Regions from separate parts of the Streptomyces sp. NPDC048636 genome, predicted to be linked through region 3. Evidence: riboswitches for the same ligand, from Rfam matches in the RefSeq annotation. Region 3 holds a riboswitch; each other region holds the start of a gene.
The links. Region 3 has a riboswitch for cobalamin ahead of cobN (cobaltochelatase subunit CobN). Riboswitches for the same ligand answer to the same signal wherever they lie in the genome.
Positions count from the first base shown of each region.

Region 1: another riboswitch for cobalamin. It lies ahead of AB0C66_RS03620 (ribonucleoside-diphosphate reductase subunit alpha); the one in region 3 lies ahead of cobN (cobaltochelatase subunit CobN).
Region 2: another riboswitch for cobalamin. It lies ahead of AB0C66_RS14840 (CoA-acylating methylmalonate-semialdehyde dehydrogenase); the one in region 3 lies ahead of cobN (cobaltochelatase subunit CobN).
Region 4: another riboswitch for cobalamin. It lies ahead of AB0C66_RS23450 (prenyltransferase/squalene oxidase repeat-containing protein); the one in region 3 lies ahead of cobN (cobaltochelatase subunit CobN).

Region 1 covers NZ_JBEZHR010000001.1:781,388-786,217, reverse strand. Annotated here, with positions in the region: gene AB0C66_RS03630 (2-hydroxyacid dehydrogenase) at 1-33, shown strand, start outside; gene AB0C66_RS03625 (FGGY-family carbohydrate kinase) at 30-1,529, shown strand; cobalamin riboswitch at 1,584-1,724, shown strand; gene AB0C66_RS03620 (ribonucleoside-diphosphate reductase subunit alpha) at 1,855-4,263, shown strand; gene AB0C66_RS03615 (ribonucleotide-diphosphate reductase subunit beta) at 4,281-4,830, shown strand, end outside.
Region 2 covers NZ_JBEZHR010000004.1:477,040-481,869, reverse strand. Annotated here, with positions in the region: gene AB0C66_RS14850 (AraC family transcriptional regulator) at 1-471, opposite strand, end outside; gene AB0C66_RS14845 (NAD(P)H-binding protein) at 587-1,426, shown strand; cobalamin riboswitch at 1,486-1,660, shown strand; gene AB0C66_RS14840 (CoA-acylating methylmalonate-semialdehyde dehydrogenase) at 1,886-3,409, shown strand; gene AB0C66_RS14835 (acyl-CoA dehydrogenase family protein) at 3,415-4,563, shown strand; gene AB0C66_RS14830 (enoyl-CoA hydratase/isomerase family protein) at 4,560-4,830, shown strand, end outside.
Region 3 covers NZ_JBEZHR010000016.1:138,525-143,354, reverse strand. Annotated here, with positions in the region: gene cobN (cobaltochelatase subunit CobN) at 1-2,241, opposite strand, end outside; cobalamin riboswitch at 2,273-2,423, opposite strand; gene cobG (precorrin-3B synthase) at 2,470-3,981, shown strand; gene AB0C66_RS31300 (precorrin-8X methylmutase) at 3,978-4,619, shown strand; gene AB0C66_RS31295 (precorrin-2 C(20)-methyltransferase) at 4,616-4,830, shown strand, end outside.
Region 4 covers NZ_JBEZHR010000008.1:291,420-296,249, forward strand. Annotated here, with positions in the region: gene AB0C66_RS23445 (prenyltransferase/squalene oxidase repeat-containing protein) at 1-878, opposite strand, end outside; cobalamin riboswitch at 1,008-1,082, opposite strand; cobalamin riboswitch at 1,174-1,314, shown strand; gene AB0C66_RS23450 (prenyltransferase/squalene oxidase repeat-containing protein) at 1,501-4,233, shown strand; gene AB0C66_RS23455 (hypothetical protein) at 4,230-4,830, shown strand, end outside.

The DNA of each region.
Region 1 (4,830 bases), on a different contig from region 3:
AACCTCGATGCCACGGAGGCCCGTACGCCATGAGCACCGCGCGGGTGATGATCGGAGTCGATATCGGCACCTCGGTCACCAAGGCCGTGGCCTTCGGCCGGGACGGGCGGGCGATCGCCTCCGCGAGCCGCCCCAGCCGCCTGGACCGGCGGCCCGGCGGCCGGGTCGAACAGGACCTGGAGGATGTGCTGCGCACCGTCGCCGAGGTGTGCCGGGAGGTCGCCGCCGCCCTTCCCGCACCCCCCGTCGCACTCGCCCTGACCGGCCAGGGGGACGGTCTGTGGCTACGGGACGCGGCGGGCCGGGCGGTGCGTCCGCCGATCTCATGGATGGACGGCAGGGCGGGCGGGACGGTGGCCCGCTGGCGCGCGGACGGCACCCTGCGCGCGCTGTGGGCGCGCACCGGCTCGGGGGTGTTCCCCGGCTGCCACGCCCCGCTGCTGGCCTGGCTCGCCGAGCACGAACCGCGGTCGCTGGAGCGGGCCGAGGTCGCGGGCTACTGCGTGGACGCGGTCGCCCAGCGGCTGACCGGGGTGATCGGCGTGGACGCCTCCGACGCCTCGCTGCCGTTCCTCGACGTCACCACCCGCCGCTATGTCCAAGACGCGCTGGAGATGTGCGGAATCGCCGCGTACGCACGGCTGTTGCCGGAGCCCGCCGCGCCCGGGGCACTCGCCCCGCTGCACGAGGAGGGCGCCCGGCTGCTCGGACTCCCTGCCGGACTCCCCGTCAGCGCGGGCCCCTACGACCTGCCCGCCTGTGCCATCGGCAGCGGGGTGCGGGAGCTCGGCGACGGTCTGCTGATCGTGGGCACCACACTGGCCTGTCAGGTCCTCACCGACGACGCGCGGTTCGACCCGGCCGCCGACCCGGCCGGCATGTGGCTGTGCACCCCCGACCCCACACGCTGGCTGCGCGCCATGCCCGCGATGGTCGGCACCGCGGCCCTGGAATGGGCGCTGGAGTTCACCGGGGCCACCACCGCCGACCTGGACGCGATACTCGGCAGCAGCCCGCCCGGCGCGCGCGGGGTGACCGCGCTGCCGTTCCTGTCCGGCGCGGGCGAGCGGGCGCCGTTCGTCGAACCCGGCGCCCGGGGACGGCTCGACGGGCTCACCCTCGCCTCGACCCGCGCCGACGCGGTCCGCGCGGTCTGCGAGTCGATCGCCTACGCCGCCCGTCACTGCCTGGAGGCGGCCGGGCTCTCCGCGAGCCTCGCGCTGTGCGGCGGCGGCACCCGGTCCCGGGCCTGGACCCAGCTGTTCGCCGACGTCCTCGGCCGTCCGGTGCGCATCCCGGACGAACCCGAAGTGGGGGCGCGCGGCGCGGTCGCGGTCGCCTGGGAGTGCCTCGGCGAGCCGGTCGACGCGGAGCGCTGGCAGGCCGACGCGCGCACCGTCACACCGGGTCCGGACCGCCGTGAGACCTTCGAACGCGGCTACGCCGACTACCGTTCCCAGCTGGCCCGAGCCCTTGCCGGATGGCGGGAGAAGGCCCCGGAACAGCGGGGGGAAGCGACCCCGCAATAGCACATACGTGGGAAACTCTCCTGTGGACGACACAAGATGTGGGGGCGCGTGCGTCGGCCGACACAAGATGTATGCTCGTGCTCGCTGTCGACGCAGGGGAATCCGGTGGGAATCCGGAACTGTCCCGCAACGGTGTACGTGTGCGCATTTGTGTACCCGTGAGTCCGATGACCTGCCGACGGCCGTCTGAACACGTCCGGGCCTCGCGGGTTGGGCCGTTGGACGCTGCGCGGTGTGCGTTCGTACGGTAGTGCGGATTCGCCATGCCCGTACGCGGCCATCGCTCCTCCCTCCTGGCCCCAGCCGAGCGAGGGAGAACACTTCAGTGACCATCGCGCCCGCCGATCCGGTTTCAGAGGCAGCGGCTTCCCAGGCAGCGGCCGACGCGCCCGGTACCGCCCTGTTGCGGACCCTCACCGGGCTCACCGCCGACCTGCCCGCCACCGACCCCGGCAAGGTCGCGGCCGCCGCCCTGCGCGGCCGCCATCCGGGCTCGGACGAGGCGGAGTTGCGTACCCTCGCGACCGAGGCGGCGGCCGGGCTGATCGCGGAGGAGCCGGAGTACTCCCGGCTGGCCGCGCGGCTGCTGGCCCTGGCGATCACCGAAGAGGCGGCCGGGCAGGGCGCGCTCTCCTTCTCGGCCTCGGTCGCGGTGGGCCACCGCGAAGGGCTGATCGCCGACTCCACCGCCGAGTTCGTCACCGCCCACGCCGCCCGGCTGGACGCCCTGGTGGACCGGGCGCTGGCGGACGGCGCCGACAACCGCTTCGGCTACTTCGGACTGCGCACCCTGTACAGCCGCTATCTGCTGCGCCACCCGACCACCCGTCAGGTGATCGAGACCCCGCAGCACTTCCTGCTCCGGGTCGCCTGCGGGCTGGCCGAGAACCTCAGCGAGCGGGCCGTGGACGAGGTCGCCGAGCTGTACCGGCTCACCAGCACCCTGTCGTACCTGCCCAGCTCCCCCACGCTGTTCAACTCCGGCACCCGGCATCCGCAGATGTCCTCGTGCTATCTGCTGGACTCGCCGCTGGACGAGCTGGACTCGATCTACAACCGCTACCACCAGGTCGCGCGGCTGTCGAAGCACGCGGGCGGTATCGGGCTCTCGTACTCCCGTATCCGGGCCCGCGGTTCGCTGATCCGCGGCACCAACGGGCACTCCAACGGCATCGTGCCGTTCCTGCGCACGCTGGACGCCTCGGTGGCCGCGGTCAACCAGGGCGGCCGGCGCAAGGGCGCGGCCTGTGTCTACCTGGAGACCTGGCACGCGGATATCGAGGAGTTCCTGGAGCTGCGGGACAACACCGGTGAGGAAGCCCGCCGCACCCACAACCTCAACATCGCCCACTGGATCCCGGACGAGTTCATGCGCCGGGTCGAGGCGGACGCCGACTGGTCGCTGTTCTCCCCGGCCGACGCGCCGCAGCTGGTGGACCTGTGGGGCGAGGAGTTCGACGCCGCGTACCGCCGGGCCGAGGCCGAGGGCCGTGCGGTCAAGCAGGTCCCGGCGCGCCAGCTCTACTCCCGGATGATGCGCACCCTGGCGCAGACCGGCAACGGCTGGATGACCTTCAAGGACGCCGCCAACCGCACCGCCAACCAGACCGCCGAGCCCGGCAAGGTCGTCCACTCCTCCAACCTCTGCACCGAGATCCTGGAGGTCACCGACGACGGCGAGACCGCCGTGTGCAACCTCGGGTCGGTCAACCTCGCCGCCCACCTGGGCAAGGGCGCGGACGGGCAGGAGGCGATGGACTGGGAGCGGCTGGACGCCACCGTCCGCACCGCCGTGACCTTCCTCGACCGTGTGGTGGACATCAACTTCTACCCCACCGACGAGGCCGGGGCCTCCAACTCCCGCTGGCGGCCGGTGGGTCTGGGCCTGATGGGCCTCCAGGACGTACTCTTCCGGCTGCGGCTGCCCTTCGACTCCCCCGAGGCGAAGGAGCTCTCCACCCGGATCTCCGAGCGCATCATGCTCGCCGCGTACGAGGCCTCCTGTGACCTCGCCGAGCGCCACGGACCGCATCCGGCCTGGTCCGCGACGCGCACCGCACGCGGTGTGCTGCACCCCGACCACTACACGGACGCGGTGGCCACCTGGCCGGAGCGCTGGGAAGCGCTGCGGAAGCGGATGGCCACGTCCGGGATGCGCAACTCGCTGCTGCTGGCCATCGCGCCGACCGCGACCATCGCCTCGATCGCCGGTGTCTATGAGTGCATCGAGCCGCAGGTCTCCAACCTCTTCAAGCGCGAAACCCTCAGCGGGGAGTTCCTCCAGGTCAACTCCTACCTGGTGGACGATCTGAAGAAGCTGGGCGTCTGGGACGCGCAGACCCGCGAGGCGCTGCGCGAGGCCAACGGCTCGGTCCAGGACTTCTCCTGGGTGCCCGCCGACATCCGGGCGCTGTACCGCACCGCGTGGGAGGTTCCGCAGCGCGCCCTGATCGACATGGCCGCGGCCCGTACCCCGTACCTCGACCAGAGCCAGTCGCTGAACCTGTTCATGGCCGCGCCGACCATCGGCAAGCTCAGCTCGATGTACGCGTACGCCTGGAAGCGGGGCATCAAGACCACGTACTACCTGCGTTCGCGCCCGGCGACCCGGATCGCGCAGTCGGCACGCGGTGGCGCGGCCGCCGCCACCATCCCCGTCCAGCAGGCACCCGCCGACGAGGACGCCGTCGCCTGCTCCCTGGAAAACCCCGAGTCCTGCGAGGCCTGCCAGTAATGCCCACCGCATCCGAGATGACCACGGCGAACACCTCGCCCGACCGTCCGAAGAACCTGCTCGACCCCGGCTTCGAGCTGACCCTCCGGCCGATGCGGTACCCGGACTTCTACGACCGCTACCGCGACGCGATCAAGAACACCTGGACGGTGGAGGAGGTCGATCTCCACTCGGACGTGGCCGACCTCGCCAAGCTCTCCCCGGGCGAGCAGCACCTGATCGGCCGTCTGGTCGCCTTCTTCGCGACCGGCGACTCGATCGTGGCCAACAACCTGGTGCTCACGCTCTACAAGCACATCAACTCCCCCGAGGCGCGGCTGTATCTGTCGCGGCAGCTCTTCGAGGAGGCCGTGCACGTCCAGTTCTATCTGACGCTGCTGGACACCTACCTGCCCGACCCGGACGACCGCGCCGCGGCGTTCGCCGCCGTGGAGAACATCCCCTCCATCCGGGAGAAGGCGGAGTTCTGCTTCCGCTGGATGGACTCGGTGGAGAAGCTGGACCAGTTGGAGACCAGGGCCCACCGGCGCCGCTTCCTGCTCAACCTGATCTGCTTCGCGGCCTGCA
Region 2 (4,830 bases), on a different contig from region 3:
GAGGGGGAGTGGGCGCTCCGGTGCCGCGGGCACCAGAGCGAGCCGGGGGAGTGCGGTCAGGACACGGTCACAGACCTGGCCCTGAACGGGGTAGGCACTCCTGAGCAGGACCGCACCGGCCTCGGGGTCCTCCAGCTCCGCGCACATGGGCAGGTCATCCGCGGTGACCGGGGTCCCGTCGGGTGCGGTGCAACGGTTGTCGGTGTTCTGGAAGACCATGGGAGCTCTGCCGGGCGCGTCCGCGACGTCGTAGGGCTGGGGCCCCACGAGGATCGCCACATCGCCCTGTCGCAACGGCACGGCCTCCTCGCCGTCCGGCGTCAGCCAGGCGTCGCCGCGGACCGTGGTCAGCAGGGACAGCGGCGCCCCGTCACCGAAACGCAGGGACCACGGAGGGACGAGGGCCGACTGGTCGAAGAGCCCGCCGTGGGCGCGGATGTCCTGGAGCAGTCCGGACAACACATCATCCATGCCGTCCCAGCGTACGGACGTCCCGGGCGGGAAACCAGCTCGGATGAGACGGGCGGACATCGAATCGATCGCATCAGCCATCGCTTGTGCCGCACCAGCGAGGTGTGCTGGAGACATGACGACAAACCTTCCCCACGTTCTCGTCCTCGGTGGTACCGGTAAGACCGGCCGCCGCGTCGCCGCCGCTCTTCGCCGGCGCGGTCTCGAACCCGCCGTGGCCTCACGGCGGGGCCCGGTCCGCTTCGACTGGGCCGACCGCACCACCTGGCAGCCGGCCCTGACCGGCATCGACGCCGTCTATGTCGTCGACTCGCAAGGCCCCGGCGCACCGGCCGAGGTCCGCGACTTCGCCGCCACGGCTGGCCGCGCCGGAGTCCGACGCCTGGTGCTGCTCTCCGCCCGGCCGTGGGGCGAAATGGGCGGCGCACACCTCGCCACCGAGGAGGCCGTGACCGCTTCCGGGCTGCGCTGGACGATCCTGCGCCCCACCTGGTTCGCGCAGAACTTCACCGAGCTCGATTTCTTCGCCCCCCTCCTCGGCGAGCAGGGCGAGCTCCGGCTGCCCACCGGTGATGGCCGGGAACCCTTCGTCGACCTCGACGACCTGGCCGACGTCGCGGCCGAGGCACTCATCGACGACCGGCACACCGGGCAGACCTACATCCTGTCGGGACCGCGTTCGCTGAGCTTCGCCGAGGCCGTCGCGGAGATCGCCCGCGCCGCGGGTCGGCCGCTGCGCTTCGTCCCCGTGACCGAGGACGCCTACCGCGCCGACCTGGCCACTGCCGGATACCAGGACTCGGTGGCCGACGAAGTGATCACCGTGCTCCGGCACATCCGCGAAGAGCGCGGGGCGACGGTTACCGATGGCGTGTACAAGGCGCTCGGCCGCTCGCCCCGCGACTTCTCCGCGTACGTCGCCCGCACCGACTTCGATGCGTACGCGCCGCACTGATCCGGGCCGACGGCCGGTGTGCGGGATGTGCTGGATTTACTAGGACGTCCAACTATATAGTCGTGGGGAAGGCCCGCGGTGCAGGGAAGCCGGTGTGATTCCGGCGCGGTCCCGCCACTGTGACCGGGGAGTACGCCGTCGAGCAGAACGCCACTGACGAGCTGGATGTCGGGAAGGCGGACGGCGCGCGCTGATCCGGGAGTCAGGATACCGGCCGCGGGATGTTCCGTGTTTTCCACGAGGATGGAGCTGACACGCATGGCACCGGTGCGCATTCACGATCCCGGCGGAACCGCCCTGCGGGCGCTGCCGCGCCGAGGAGTTCTCCGGCATCCGGCCGTCACCACCTGACGGTTCACCGCCATACGCGATCTCGCGCCGCCCTCGCACCCGTACGCCCCGCGTCCGTGTGCGGCGGGACGGCGCGCCATCCGGATCACCTGACGAGAGCAGGCATTCATGGTCCGCGAGCAACACCCCCCGCACACACGTGAGTTGACCCACTTCATCGGCGGCAAGCACACCCCCGGCACCTCGGGGTCCTACGGCGAGGTGTACGACCCCAACACCGGCGGGATCCAGGCCCGTGTCCCCCTCGCGAGCCGGGCGGAGACCGAGGCGGCGATCGCCGACGCCGCGCACGCGCAGCGCGCATGGGGAGAGTGGAACCCTCAGCGCCGCGCCCGGGTCCTCCTCCGGTTCCTCCAGCTCGTCGAGGGGGAGAAGGACACCCTGGCCCGGCTGCTGTCGTCCGAACACGGCAAGACGGTCGCCGACGCGCATGGCGACCTCCAGCGCGGACTGGAGGTCGTGGAGTTCGCCGCGGGCATCCCGCATCTGCTGAAGGGCGAGTTCACCGACAACGCCGGTACCGGCATCGACGTCCACTCGCTGCGGGCGCCCCTCGGTGTGGTGGCCGGGATCACCCCGTTCAACTTCCCCGCGATGATCCCTCTGTGGAAGGCGGCTCCGGCCCTGGCCTGCGGAAACTCCTTCATCCTCAAACCCTCCGAGCGCGCCCCGTCCGTCCCGCTGCGGCTGGCCGAACTGTTCCTGGAGGCGGGTCTGCCGCCCGGTGTCCTCAATGTGGTCAACGGTGGCCGGGAGGCCGTGGACACCCTCCTGGAGGATCCCCGCGTCGCGGCGCTCGGCTTTGTCGGCTCCACGCCCATCGCCGCGCACGTCTACGCCACCGCCGCCGCCCACGGCAAGCGCGCCCAGTGCTTCGGCGGCGCCAAGAACCACATGATCGTGATGCCGGACGCCGATATGGACCAGGCCGTCGACGCGTTGATCGGGGCCGGATACGGCTCGGCGGGTGAGCGCTGTATGGCGATCTCGGTCGCCGTCCCGGTGGGCGAGGACACCGCCGACGCCCTCGTCTCCCGTCTGAAGGAACGCATCAGCACGTTGCGGATCGGCCGCAGCGACGACCCTGAGGCCGACTTCGGCCCGCTGGTCGGCCGGGACGCCGTCGACCGGGTGCGGTCCTATGTCGACCTCGGTGTCGAGGAGGGCGCCGAACTCGTCGTCGACGGCAGGGAGTTCGTTCTGCCCGGCCATGAGAACGGTTTCTTCGCCGGTGCCTCGCTCTTCGACCGGGTCACCCCGGGGATGCGCGTTCACCAGGAGGAGATCTTCGGCCCCGTCCTCTGTGTCGTGCGCGCCGCGGACTATGAGGAGGCGCTGCGCCTGCCGAGTGAACACGCCTACGGCAACGGCGTCGCGATCTTCACCCGGGACGGCGACACCGCCCGCGACTTCACCCGGCGGGTGAACACCGGCATGATCGGCGTGAACGTGCCCATCCCGGTACCCGTCGCCTACCACACCTTCGGCGGCTGGAAGCGCTCCGGCTTCGGCGACCTCAACCAGCACGGCCCGGACGCCATCCGCTTCTACACCCGCACCAAGACCGTCACCTCGCGCTGGCCCGCCGGGCTGCGCGAGGGGGCCAGCTTCACCATTCCCACGATGGGATGAGCGCGATGACCACCACCCTGCTCACCGACGAGCAGCAAGCCCTCGTCGAGACCACACTCGACTTCGCCCAGGACCATCTCGCCCCGCACGCGGTCCGATGGGACCAGGACAAACACTTCCCGCTCGATGTGCTCCGCAAGGCCGCCGGACTGGGGCTCGGCGGGGTCTACGTCCGCGAGGCGTCCGGCGGTTGCGGACTGGCCCGGGCGGATGGCGTCCTGGTCTTCGAGACCCTCGCCTCGGGGTGCCCGTCCATCGCGGGCTACCTCTCCATCCACAACATGGTCGCCTGGATGGTCGACCACTACGGGGACGCGGCCCAGCGCGAGCGGTGGCTGCCCCGGCTGTGCGCCATGGAGGACCTCGCCAGCTACTGCCTCACCGAACCGGGCGCCGGTTCGGACGCGGCGGCCCTGACCACCCGGGCCGTCCGGGACGGCGGTGACTGGGTGCTCACCGGCGTCAAGCAGTTCATCTCCGGTGCGGGCGCCTCCCAGGTGTATGTGGTGATGGCGCGCACCGGCGGCGAGGGCGCCGACGGGATCTCCGCGTTCCTCGTCGACAAGGACGACCCCGGCCTCACCTTCGGTCCGAACGAGCGGAAGATGGGCTGGAACGCCCAGCCCACCCGCCAAGTCGTCCTGGAGGACGTGCGGTTGCCCGCCGACCGGCTCCTCGGCCGTACCGGGGACGGCTTCCGTATCGCGATGAACGGCCTGAACGGCGGCCGTCTCGGCATCGCCGCCTGTTCCCTCGGCGGCGCCCGCAGCGCCCTGGACCGCAGTCTGGCCCACCTCGCCGACCGGGAGGCGTTCGGCCACCGGCTGCTGGACGCCCAGGCGCTCCGGTTCCGCCTGGCCGATATGGCGACCGAACTCGCCGCCGCCCGCGCGCTGGTCCACCAGGCCGCCCAGGCCCTGGACCGGGGCGATCCACAGGCACCGTATCTGTGCGCGATGGCCAAGCTCAGCGCCACCGACACCGGATACTCCGTCGCCGACCGCGCCCTCCAACTGCACGGTGGCTACGGGTACGTGAGCGAGTACGGCATCGAGAAGATCGTCCGTGACCTGCGCGTCCACCAGATCCTGGAAGGAACGAACGAGATCATGCGGATCATCGTGGCCCGTGGCCTGACGGAGGCGTTCGGATGACCCGCGACGAGGACTCCGTACTGCTGCGCACCGAGGGCCGGGCGGCCCATGTCACCCTCAACCGGCCACGCGCTCTCAACGCCCTCACCCACGCCATGGTGTGCCGGATCGAGGAGGCGCTGACCGCCTGGGAGAGCGACCCGGCCGTCGAGACCGTCGTACTCACCGGCGCGGGGGAGCGGGGCCTGTGCGCGGGCGGCGATATCCGCGCCATCCACCAGGACGCCCGGGACGGCGACGGGACGGCCTCGGCCGCGTTCTGGCGTG
Region 3 (4,830 bases):
CTTCTCGACCGCCTCGGGGTCCCAGTCCGCGTCCTCCATCGCCTGGACCAGTGTGCGGGCGCGCTCCTCGGCGTCGTCGGCACCGGTGCGGGTGGCGGCGGACTCGTCCAGGCCGAGCGCCTCGCGCAGCCCGGGGAGCGCGGTGGTGCCGCCCCAGATCTGGCGGGCGCGCAGGATGGCCAGCACCAGGTTGACACGTGTGGGTCCGGTCGGGGCGGCACCGAGGACATGCAGACCGTCGCGGATCTGGGCGTCCTTGACCTCGCACAGCCAGCCGTCGACATGGAGCAGGAAGTCGTCGAAGCCGTCGTCGTCGGGGCGGTCCTCGAGACCGAGGTCGTGGTCCAGTTTGGCGGCCTGGATCAGGGTCCAGATCTGGGCGCGGATGGCGGGCAGCTTGGCCGGGTCCATCGCGGAGATGGCGGCGTACTCGTCGAGCAGCTGCTCCAGGCGCGCGATATCCCCGTAGGAGTCGGCGCGGGCCATCGGCGGCACCAGGTGGTCGACCAGGGTGGCGTGGACCCGGCGCTTGGCCTGGGTGCCCTCGCCCGGGTCGTTCACCAGGAACGGGTAGACCAGCGGCAGATCGCCGAGCGCGGCGTCGGGGCCGCAGGCGGCGGACAGCCCCGCGTTCTTGCCGGGCAGCCACTCCAGGTTGCCGTGTTTGCCCAGGTGCACCATGGCGTCGGCGCCGAAGCCGCCGTCGGCCCGCGGGGTGGCCATCCAGCGGTAGGCGGCCAGGTAGTGGTGGGAGGGCGGCAGATCGGGGTCGTGGTAGATGGCGATGGGGTTCTCGCCGAAGCCGCGCGGCGGCTGGATGACGATCAGGAGGTTGCCGTGGCGCAGCGCGGCCAGCACGATATCGCCGTCCGGGTTGCGGCTGGTGTCGACGAACATCTCGCCGGGCGGCGGCCCCCAGTGCTCCTCGACCGCGTCGCGCAGCTGCTCGGGCAGGGTGGCGTACCAGCGGCGGTAGTCGGCGGCGGGGACGCGGACCGGGTTGGCGGCGAGCTGCTCCTCGGTCAGCCACTCCTGGTCATGGCCGCCCGCGTCGATGAGGGCGCGGATCAGGTCGTCGCCGTCGCCGGAGACCAGACCCGGGACCGCGTCCGGCCCTTCCTCCGGGCCGAGGTCGTAGCCCTCGGCGCGGAGCCGGCGCAGCAGGGCGACGGCGCTGGCGGGGGTGTCGAGGCCGACGGCGTTGCCGATCCGGGAGTGCTTGGTCGGGTAGGCCGAGAGCACCAGCGCGAGACGCTTCTCCGCGGCGGGTATGTGGCGCAGCCGGGCGTGTCGTACCGCGATTCCGGCGACACGCGCGGCGCGCTCGGGGTCGGCGACGTACACGGGCAGCCCGTCCTCGTCGACCTCCTTGAAGGAGAACGGCACGGTGATGAGACGGCCGTCGAACTCGGGGACGGCGACCTGGGTCGCGGCGTCCAGCGGGGAGAGCCCCTCGTCGTTCGCCTCCCAGGCGGTGCGTGAACCGGTCAGACACAGCGCCTGGAGCACGGGGACGTCGAGCCGGGCGAGCGCGCCCGCGTCCCACGCCTCGTCGTCGCCGCCCGCGGAGGCGTCGGCGGGCCGGGTGCCACCGGCGGCGAGCACGGTGGTGACCACCGCGTCGGCCGCGCCGAGGGCCTCGATCAGCTCGGTCTCGGGGGCGCGCAGCGAGGCGACGAAGAGCGGGAGCGGACGGCCCCCGGCGTCCTCCACGGCCCGGCACAGGGCCTCGACGAAGGCCGTGTTGCCGCTCATGTGGTGGGCACGGTAGTAGAGCACCGCCACGGTGGGGCCGCCGGCCGTACGCGCGGTGCGGTCCAGCGCGCCCCAGGTGGGGGCGGGGGCGGGCGGTGCGAAACCGTGGCCGGTGAGCAGCACGGTGTCGGAGAGGAAGCGGGCCAGCTGATCCAGGTTTCCGGGACCGCCGTGGGCGAGGTAGGCGTGGGCCTCGGCGGCGATACCGACCGGGACCGTGGACGCCTCCATGAGCTGGGCGTCCGGGGCCTGTTCACCGGTGAGGACCACCACGGGACGGTCGCCCGCGAGCAGTACGTCGAGCCCCTCCTGCCAGGCGCGGACACCGCCGAGCAGCCGTACGACGACGAGGTCGACGCCCTCGAGGAGGCCGGGAAGGTCGTCGAGTGCGAGCCGGGCCGGATTGGCCAGGCGGTACGGCACCGGGCCCGTGGCGGCACGGGCACTGAGCAGGTCGGTGTCGGACGTCGACAGCAGCAGAATCATGGCTCGGCGCCTTCCTCGGGGTCCGCGCCCCGGGCGGGTTGAAGACGGCGGGAGTTCCTGGCTCGCCCGGCTGCTGCCGTGCTCACAGTGGCGGGACCGCGCCGGAATCACACCGGCTTCCTCCCCTGACGCCGTCTGTTGCGTCCGGCGAGCCGGGACGGCCCGCCGCTGAGCATAGTAAGCGTTGCTGACCTGCCACGGGACGGAGAGGGCCGGGGAATCGTCGGTATGCTCGCCGCCATGCCCCTCCCCCCGACAACCGTCCCACCAGGGGATCAAACGCCCGTCGCCGGTGTCCGGGCCCGCTCCGCCGCGGTCCGGGCGGTCTCTGCCGCTCGCGGTGGGCGCGATGACGCATGCCCCGGCGCACTGCGGCTTCACTCGGCGCATGACGGCGCACTGGCCCGTATCCGGCTGCCCGGAGGCTTGCTGACGGGTTGTCAGGCCGAGGCGCTCGCCGGGGCGAGCGAGGAGTTGGGCGATGGCCGGGTGGACCTCACCTCCCGGGGAAATCTCCAGCTGCGCGGGCTGGACGAGGGGTGCGGAGCGCGGCTGGCGGAGCGGTTGCGGACGGCCGGACTGCTGCCGTCGGACGCGCACGACCGGGTGCGCAACATCGTGGCGTCACCGCTGGCCGGTCTCGACGGCGCCGGACACGCCGACACCTCCGTGTGGGCACGGGAGTTGGACGCGCTGCTCTGCGCGGCCGGACCCGGCGAGTCGACGGGCTTGTCGAGATTGTCGGAGTTGTCGGGGCGATTTCTGTTCGCGCTGGACGACGGACGGGGCGATATCGCCGCCCTGGGCGCGGATGTGACATTGATCGCAACACCGGACGGCGGCGCCGTACTGCGGATGGGATCCGCCGGATCCGAAGGTCCGGCCGGTGCCGTGGTGCGTGTCACGGCGGCCGGGGACGCACCGCGCGCCGCCGCGCTGGCGGCCCTGGAATTCCTCATCTGTGCGGACGAAAGCGGCATCCGGGCCTGGCGGGTGTGGGAGCTCCCCGCGCAACACGCCGTGACGGCCGAAGGATTGGCGGCACGACTCGGCGAGGCGGGCATCGGTCATCACACGGACACCGGCCCTGAACCACCTGAACTCGGTCCGGGAGCGGCACACCACGGCCCCACGCCGGGGACGGTGGCCGGACCGGACGGGCGCCACACGGTGTCCGTGGCGGTGCCGCTCGGCCGGATGAGCGCCGCACAGTGGCGGCTGCTCGCCGCGCTCGCCTCCCGGGACGGGGCCGATGAGCTGCGTGTGACACCCTGGCGCGGCGTGGTGCTCCCGGGGTTCACCCGGCAGGGCGCCCTGGCCGCGGCGGACACACTGGCCGAAGCCGGGCTGGTGACCGATCCGGACTCACGGTGGCTCGGCGTCGGTGCCTGCACCGGTCTGCCCGGCTGCGCGAAGTCGCTGGCCGATGTGCGCGCCGACGCCGAGCGGACGGTGGCGGGCGCCGCGGCGGACGGCGGGCCTCATACCGCCTTGCCGCCGGTGTACTTCTCCGGCTGTGAGCGGCGCTGCGGCCATCCGGGCGGCCACTGGGTGGACGCGCTGGCGACCGGCGAGGGCTATCGCGTCACCGTACGGGGCACAGCGGAGACGGCACCGGAGACGGCGGAGTCTCCCGGGCCCACGGACGGCGCGGACGGAACAGGCTCGGACGGAACAGGCGTGGACGTGACAGCAGAGCAGGTGGCCGACGCCGTGGCGGCGGCCCGCGGAACGAGATGATCGAGGGCACAGTGTTCGACTACGAGAAGGACGGGGCGGCCATCTACCGCGCGTCCTTTGCCACCATCCGCGCCGAGGCGGATCTCGGTGGCCTCCCCTCCGACGTCAGCCAGGTCGCGGTGCGGATGATCCACGCCTGCGGCATGGTCGACCTGGTCCGGGACCTCGGGTACTCGTCCGAGGTGGTCTCCCGCGCCCGCGCCGCGCTGCGCTCCGGCGCGCCCATCCTGTGCGACGCGCAGATGGTCGCCAGCGGTGTCACCCGCAAGCGGCTGCCCGCCGGCAACGACGTGGTGTGCACCCTGTCCGACCCCGGGGTGCCGGAGTTGGCGCGGGAGATGGGCACCACCCGCAGCGCCGCCGCGCTGGAGCTGTGGCGGGACCGGCTGGAGGGTTCGGTGGTGGCCGTCGGCAACGCTCCCACCGCGCTCTTCCGGCTGCTGGAGATGATCGAGGAGGGCGCGCCGCGCCCGGCCGCCGTCATCGGGGTGCCGGTCGGTTTCATCGGCGCCGCCGAGTCCAAGGAGGCGCTGGCCGGACATCCGGCGGCGCTTGACCATCTGGTGGTGCGCGGCCGACGCGGTGGCAGCGCCATGGCCGCGGCCGCGGTCAACGCGATAGCGAGCGAGGCAGAGTGAGCGAGCAGCAGCAGGGCCGGCTCTACGGTGTGGGGCTCGGCCCCGGCGATCCGTCGCTGATGACGGTGCGGGCCGTGGAGGTCATCGCCGAGGCCGACGTGATCGCGTACCACAGCGCCCGGCACGGCCGGAGCATCGCGCGTGCCATCGCCGAACGGTATCTGCGGCCCGAGCACATCGAGGAGCGGCTGGTCTACCCGATCACCACCGA
Region 4 (4,830 bases), on a different contig from region 3:
AGGAAGTCGCCGGTCTGCGGGTTGATTCCGCAGGCGTTCAGGCCGGAGACGGCCCAGCCGTTGGAGTCGGTGTTGACGCCGAACATGGCGTTGAAGGATCCGCTGTTCGCCACCAGCTTGCTCTTGAGGAATGCCTTGGCCTGCACGATGTCGGAGTCCGTACGGGGCACGCCGGACGTGCACAGGGCCGCCATCGCCGCGCCGGTCATGTCGATGTCGCTGGGCGCGGCAAGCTGGCCCGGATCGCCTTCGGCCTTGCTGTAGTTCCAGCCGCCGTCGTTGTGCTGGTTGGCGCGCAGGCGGGTGACCATCGCATCGCGCAGCGACTGCGGGACCCGTGTGTGACCGGACTGGGTCTTGGCGCCGCCCAGGGCGAGGGCGGCGAAGACGGTGCCGTTGAAGTTGGCCGACGGGCCGAAGTACCCGGTCTCGGCTGTCTGCCAGTAGCCGTAGATGTCGGCGATCAGATTGCGGGAGGCCGAGACCCGGCTGGGGTCGATGCCCGCGGCGTAGGCGTTCAGCGTGGCCCGTTCGTAGTCGGTGACCACGGGGGAGGAGGACGGCCAGGTACTGCTGGACAGCAGGGTGCGGTAGACGGATCTCGCGTTCTTGCTCGTGTCACCACCGGGGGTGACGTCCACCGCCGCGGTTCCGGCCGCGGCGAACGCGCTGAACGCCCACTCGTTGGACAGCCCCGCCCCGGCGTATGAACCATCAGCCCCCTGGAGGGACTTGAGGTAGGCAACGCCGTTCGTCTTCGACGCGGCGATCTGCGCCGGAGTGGAGGTGGCCGCGGCGGGCAGCGCGGTGAGGGCGAAGGCGCCCACCGCCGCGGCGGCGGTGAGCACGGGGCGACGGAAGGACACGGGACGGGACATGGCCTGCTCCTGAGGGTGAGGGACACCGGCCGGGACCCCGCGCGCGACCCTCGCGATCAGCGGTGGGAGCAGCGGGTATGGCCGCCGTCCGGAACGCGTGGACCAGCTTCCAAAGAGATGTCACCGCATGGGCATTCGGGCTCGGGACGGCCCCCGCCGTCCGACACCGCTGCGCGTCAGCCCCGGATTCACACCGGGTTCCCCCACTCGGCAGCGCAGGACGGTACCCGACACATCCCGCTTCCGCCAGACCCGTCCCCGGACGGTGACGGATAGCCTGACATGAGCCTTGACGCTCCCGGCGAATCCGTGCTCCAATCCGGCTGATACGCAATCAGTTCCAGGGGAAGCCGGTCGAATTCCGGCGCTGACCCGCAACCGTAGGCCCGGTCCCGCCGGGCGAGCCGGAATGCCTGGAGCGTGTTCCTTCACAGACATACGCCGTCGCGGACTGCGGCGTGGTTCGGCCGGCTTTCCCACGGCGGGGTTCCTCCCGCGGTGTGGTGAAGGCCCTCGGCCACGTTCTGTCCCGCGCCGGGCACACAAAAGAGGGGCCGGGGCCGTGGTGGGGACGGACGAACGAAGATTCGCGCGGGCGGTCACCAGACCGACCGTATCCCTGGTGGCGCTGATATCGGCGCTGCTCCTGCTGGTGGGCACGGCGGTGACCTTCGTCGCGGTCACACCGGCCACCGCGGATCCCCTCGGAGAATGCACCGCGGCCAAGGGCGCGATCGTCGCCGTGGACTTCAAACCGTTCGGCGGCAAGGTAGAGCGCGGTTGCGACACCACCCCGACCACCGGGTACGACCTTCTCCACGAGGCCGGATTCGGTACCACCGGCACTGAGCACGATGGGCCCGGTTTCATCTGCCGCATCGGTTTCGGCTCCTTCAACTCCGGTCGGCATTACCCGACACCGGACCGGGAAGCCTGTGTCCTCACCCCGCCCGCCACCGCCTACTGGTCGTACTGGACCGCATCGCGCGGACAGGACGAGTGGACCTACAGCCAGTACGGCGCCATGGACCGCAAGCCGAACAACGGCGACGTCGACGCCTGGGTGTACGGCGGTACCGACGTCGGGGGCAGCACGGGCAAGCCCTCGTTCAGTCCGGAGGAGGTCCGCGCGGGTGGCGGCGGGACCACCCCCGATCCCGGCGGTACCCCTACCGGCGGGGCCGGGGCGGTCGATCTGCCCGCCGCCGCGAAGTGGCTCACCGGCAGGCTGACAGACGGCGAACGCATCGTCGACGACGGCGCCGACACACCTCAGTACCCGCTGACCACCGAGACGGCCTACGCACTGGCCGCGGCCGGCGGGAACAGCGCGACCCTCGACAAGATCGTCGCCTTCCTGACGGCACACACCGACGACTATGCCTACCCCGACCGCAAGGACAAGGCACCCGACGCCACCGCCGCCGCCCGTCTGGCCCTCCTCGCCGAGATCACCGACGCCGACCCCCGCCGGGTCGGTGGCCACGACCTGATCGGTGACCTGAAGAAGAACGTGTGCACCTCGGGACCGGAGTCCGGAGATGCCCTGCCCGGCTGCACCGCCAAGGGCGACTTCCAGCATGCCACCCACACCGACGGCCAGGCCCTGTCCGCGCTCGCCCTGCTGCGCGCGAAGGTGGCGCCTCCGGCGGAGGCCATCGCCCGGCTGACACAGGTCCAGTGCAAGGACGGCGGTGTCACCAGCGTACTGATCCGCCCCGGCGAGAACTGCGACGGGGACGCCGCCAGCACCGCATTGGTCGCCCTGGTCCTGCACATGGCGGACGGGCAGGACAAGGCCGTACAGCAGGCGCGTACTTACCTGAAGAAGGCGCAGCGCGAGGACGGTTCGTTCCCCGGCTACACCGGCGCCACCGACGGCAGCGTCATCGCCACCGCCTACGCCGCCCAGGCCCTGCGCGCCCTCGGCGACACCGAGCGCGCCGATTCCGCGGTCGGCTGGCTCGCCCGGCAGCAACTCGACAGCGGAGGCTTCGGATTCGAGGCGGACGCCACCGAGCCCACCCTCTATGCGACTCCGGCAGCCGTCCTCGCCGGTGCCAGGACCAGCCTCGGCACACTCTCCACCAAGAAGACGGAGCCGACCCAGCCGCCCACCACCGAACCCCCGACCGACGACCCCGGCACACCGGGAGTGGGAGACGGCCCGGACTTGAAGAAGGGCGTCGCCTTCCTCACCCGCGCCGCCAACCTCAAACAGGGCCAGTACTACCCGGCCGGACCCGGATCCTCCCGCGCCGACTTCGGCCTGACCATCGACGGCGCCTACGCGCTGGCCGCCACCGGCCTGAACAACGCCAGGCTCCGGGGCGTCGTCGACTTCCTCGACCACGGGGGCAAGGACGGCGAAGGCCGTACCGTCCACGACTGGACCGGTGCCGGGACCCGTTACGCCGCCGGTGGCTCCCTGGGGAAGACGGCCCTCCTCGCCGAGGCCGTGGGCCGAGACCCGCGCGACTTCGGCGGCAAGGACCTGATCGCCGCCCTGGGTAAGGCTGTCTGTGCCAAGCCGAGCCCCGCACCGGACCGGTCCTGCGCGGCCAAGGGCGCCTACAGCTACGCCCCCTCTGTCTTCGGCCAGTCCCTGGCGATCATGGCGCAGTTGCGCGCCGACCAGAAGACCGCGGCCGAGCGGCCGCTCGCCTACCTGGAGAGTCTGCAACACGGCAGCGGCGCGTGGCCGAGTCTGATCCCGTCCGCAGGCGACTCCGATGTCGACTCCACCGCCATCGCCGCCATGGCCCTGGACCTGGCAGGTGGCGACAGGGCCGAGAAGGCCGTGGACAAGGCGCTCGCCTGGATCGCTTCACGGCAGCTCTCCGACGGCGGATTCCCCGGCGCCGCGGGCAACTCCGTCAACTCGGCCGCCCTGGCGGTCCAGGGCCTGTCGCTGGACAGCGGCACCTACCGGGCCGAGATCGCCAAGGCACGGAAGTTCCTCGCCTCGCAGCAGAACGGCGACGGTGGATTCAACGTGTCCAAGGGCGGTCAGCGCGGCTCCGATCTGCGCGCGTCCACTCAGGCGGTCGGCGGTGCCACGGGCGTGTCGTTCGGTGCGCTGAAGCGCAGCCTGACTGGCACCGCGCCGCAGCGGCCCGCCCCCGGCCCGACCGGTGAGCCCGACATCGTCACCCCCGGAGAGACGGGCGGCAACGGTGATACGGCCGGGGGTGGCGGGAGTTCCGCCACCGGAACCGACGGTGACGGTGGCGCCCTCGCCTCCACCGGTGTGCGGATCGGCGCGCTCGCGGCCGTCGCTGCCCTCCTCGTGCTCGTCGGCTGGCGCGCCGTGACCGTCACCCGTCGCCGCGCGGACACCGGAGGCGAGCGATGATCCTCGCCCGCCTCACACGGGTGGCCGTCCACGCGGTGGCCGCGTTCGGCCTGGCCGCCGCGACGCTCGGCGCCACCGCCACGCCCGCCACCGCGGCCCCCCAGCCCATGGGGCGCTGTACCACCAACTCCGGGGCAGTGCTCGCGGTGGACTTCAGCCGCTGGGGCGGCCCCGTCTTCCGCTCCTGCGGCACCACCCCCACCACCGGGTACGAACTGCTGAACCAGGGCGGCTGGCGGACCACCGGCACCGGACACGACGGACCGGCGTTCGTCTGCCGCATCGGCTACAGCGGTTACAAGAACGGCAAGCAGTACCCAACCGCCCGGGAGGACGACTGCATCCTCACCCCTCCGGCCACCGCGTACTGGTCGTACTGGCACGCCAACCCGGGGTCCGACACCTGGCAGTACAGCCAGCTCGGCGCGATGCTCTACAAGCCCAAGCCCGGCAGCGTCGACCTATGGATCTTCGGCGGTACGAACATCGAGGGCACCGAGGGCCGGCCCACCGTTACCCCCGACCAGCTGCGCGCCCACAACACACGGCCGCGGGGCGACGCGGGCAGGCCCGCGTCCACCGCGCACGCGCCCACAA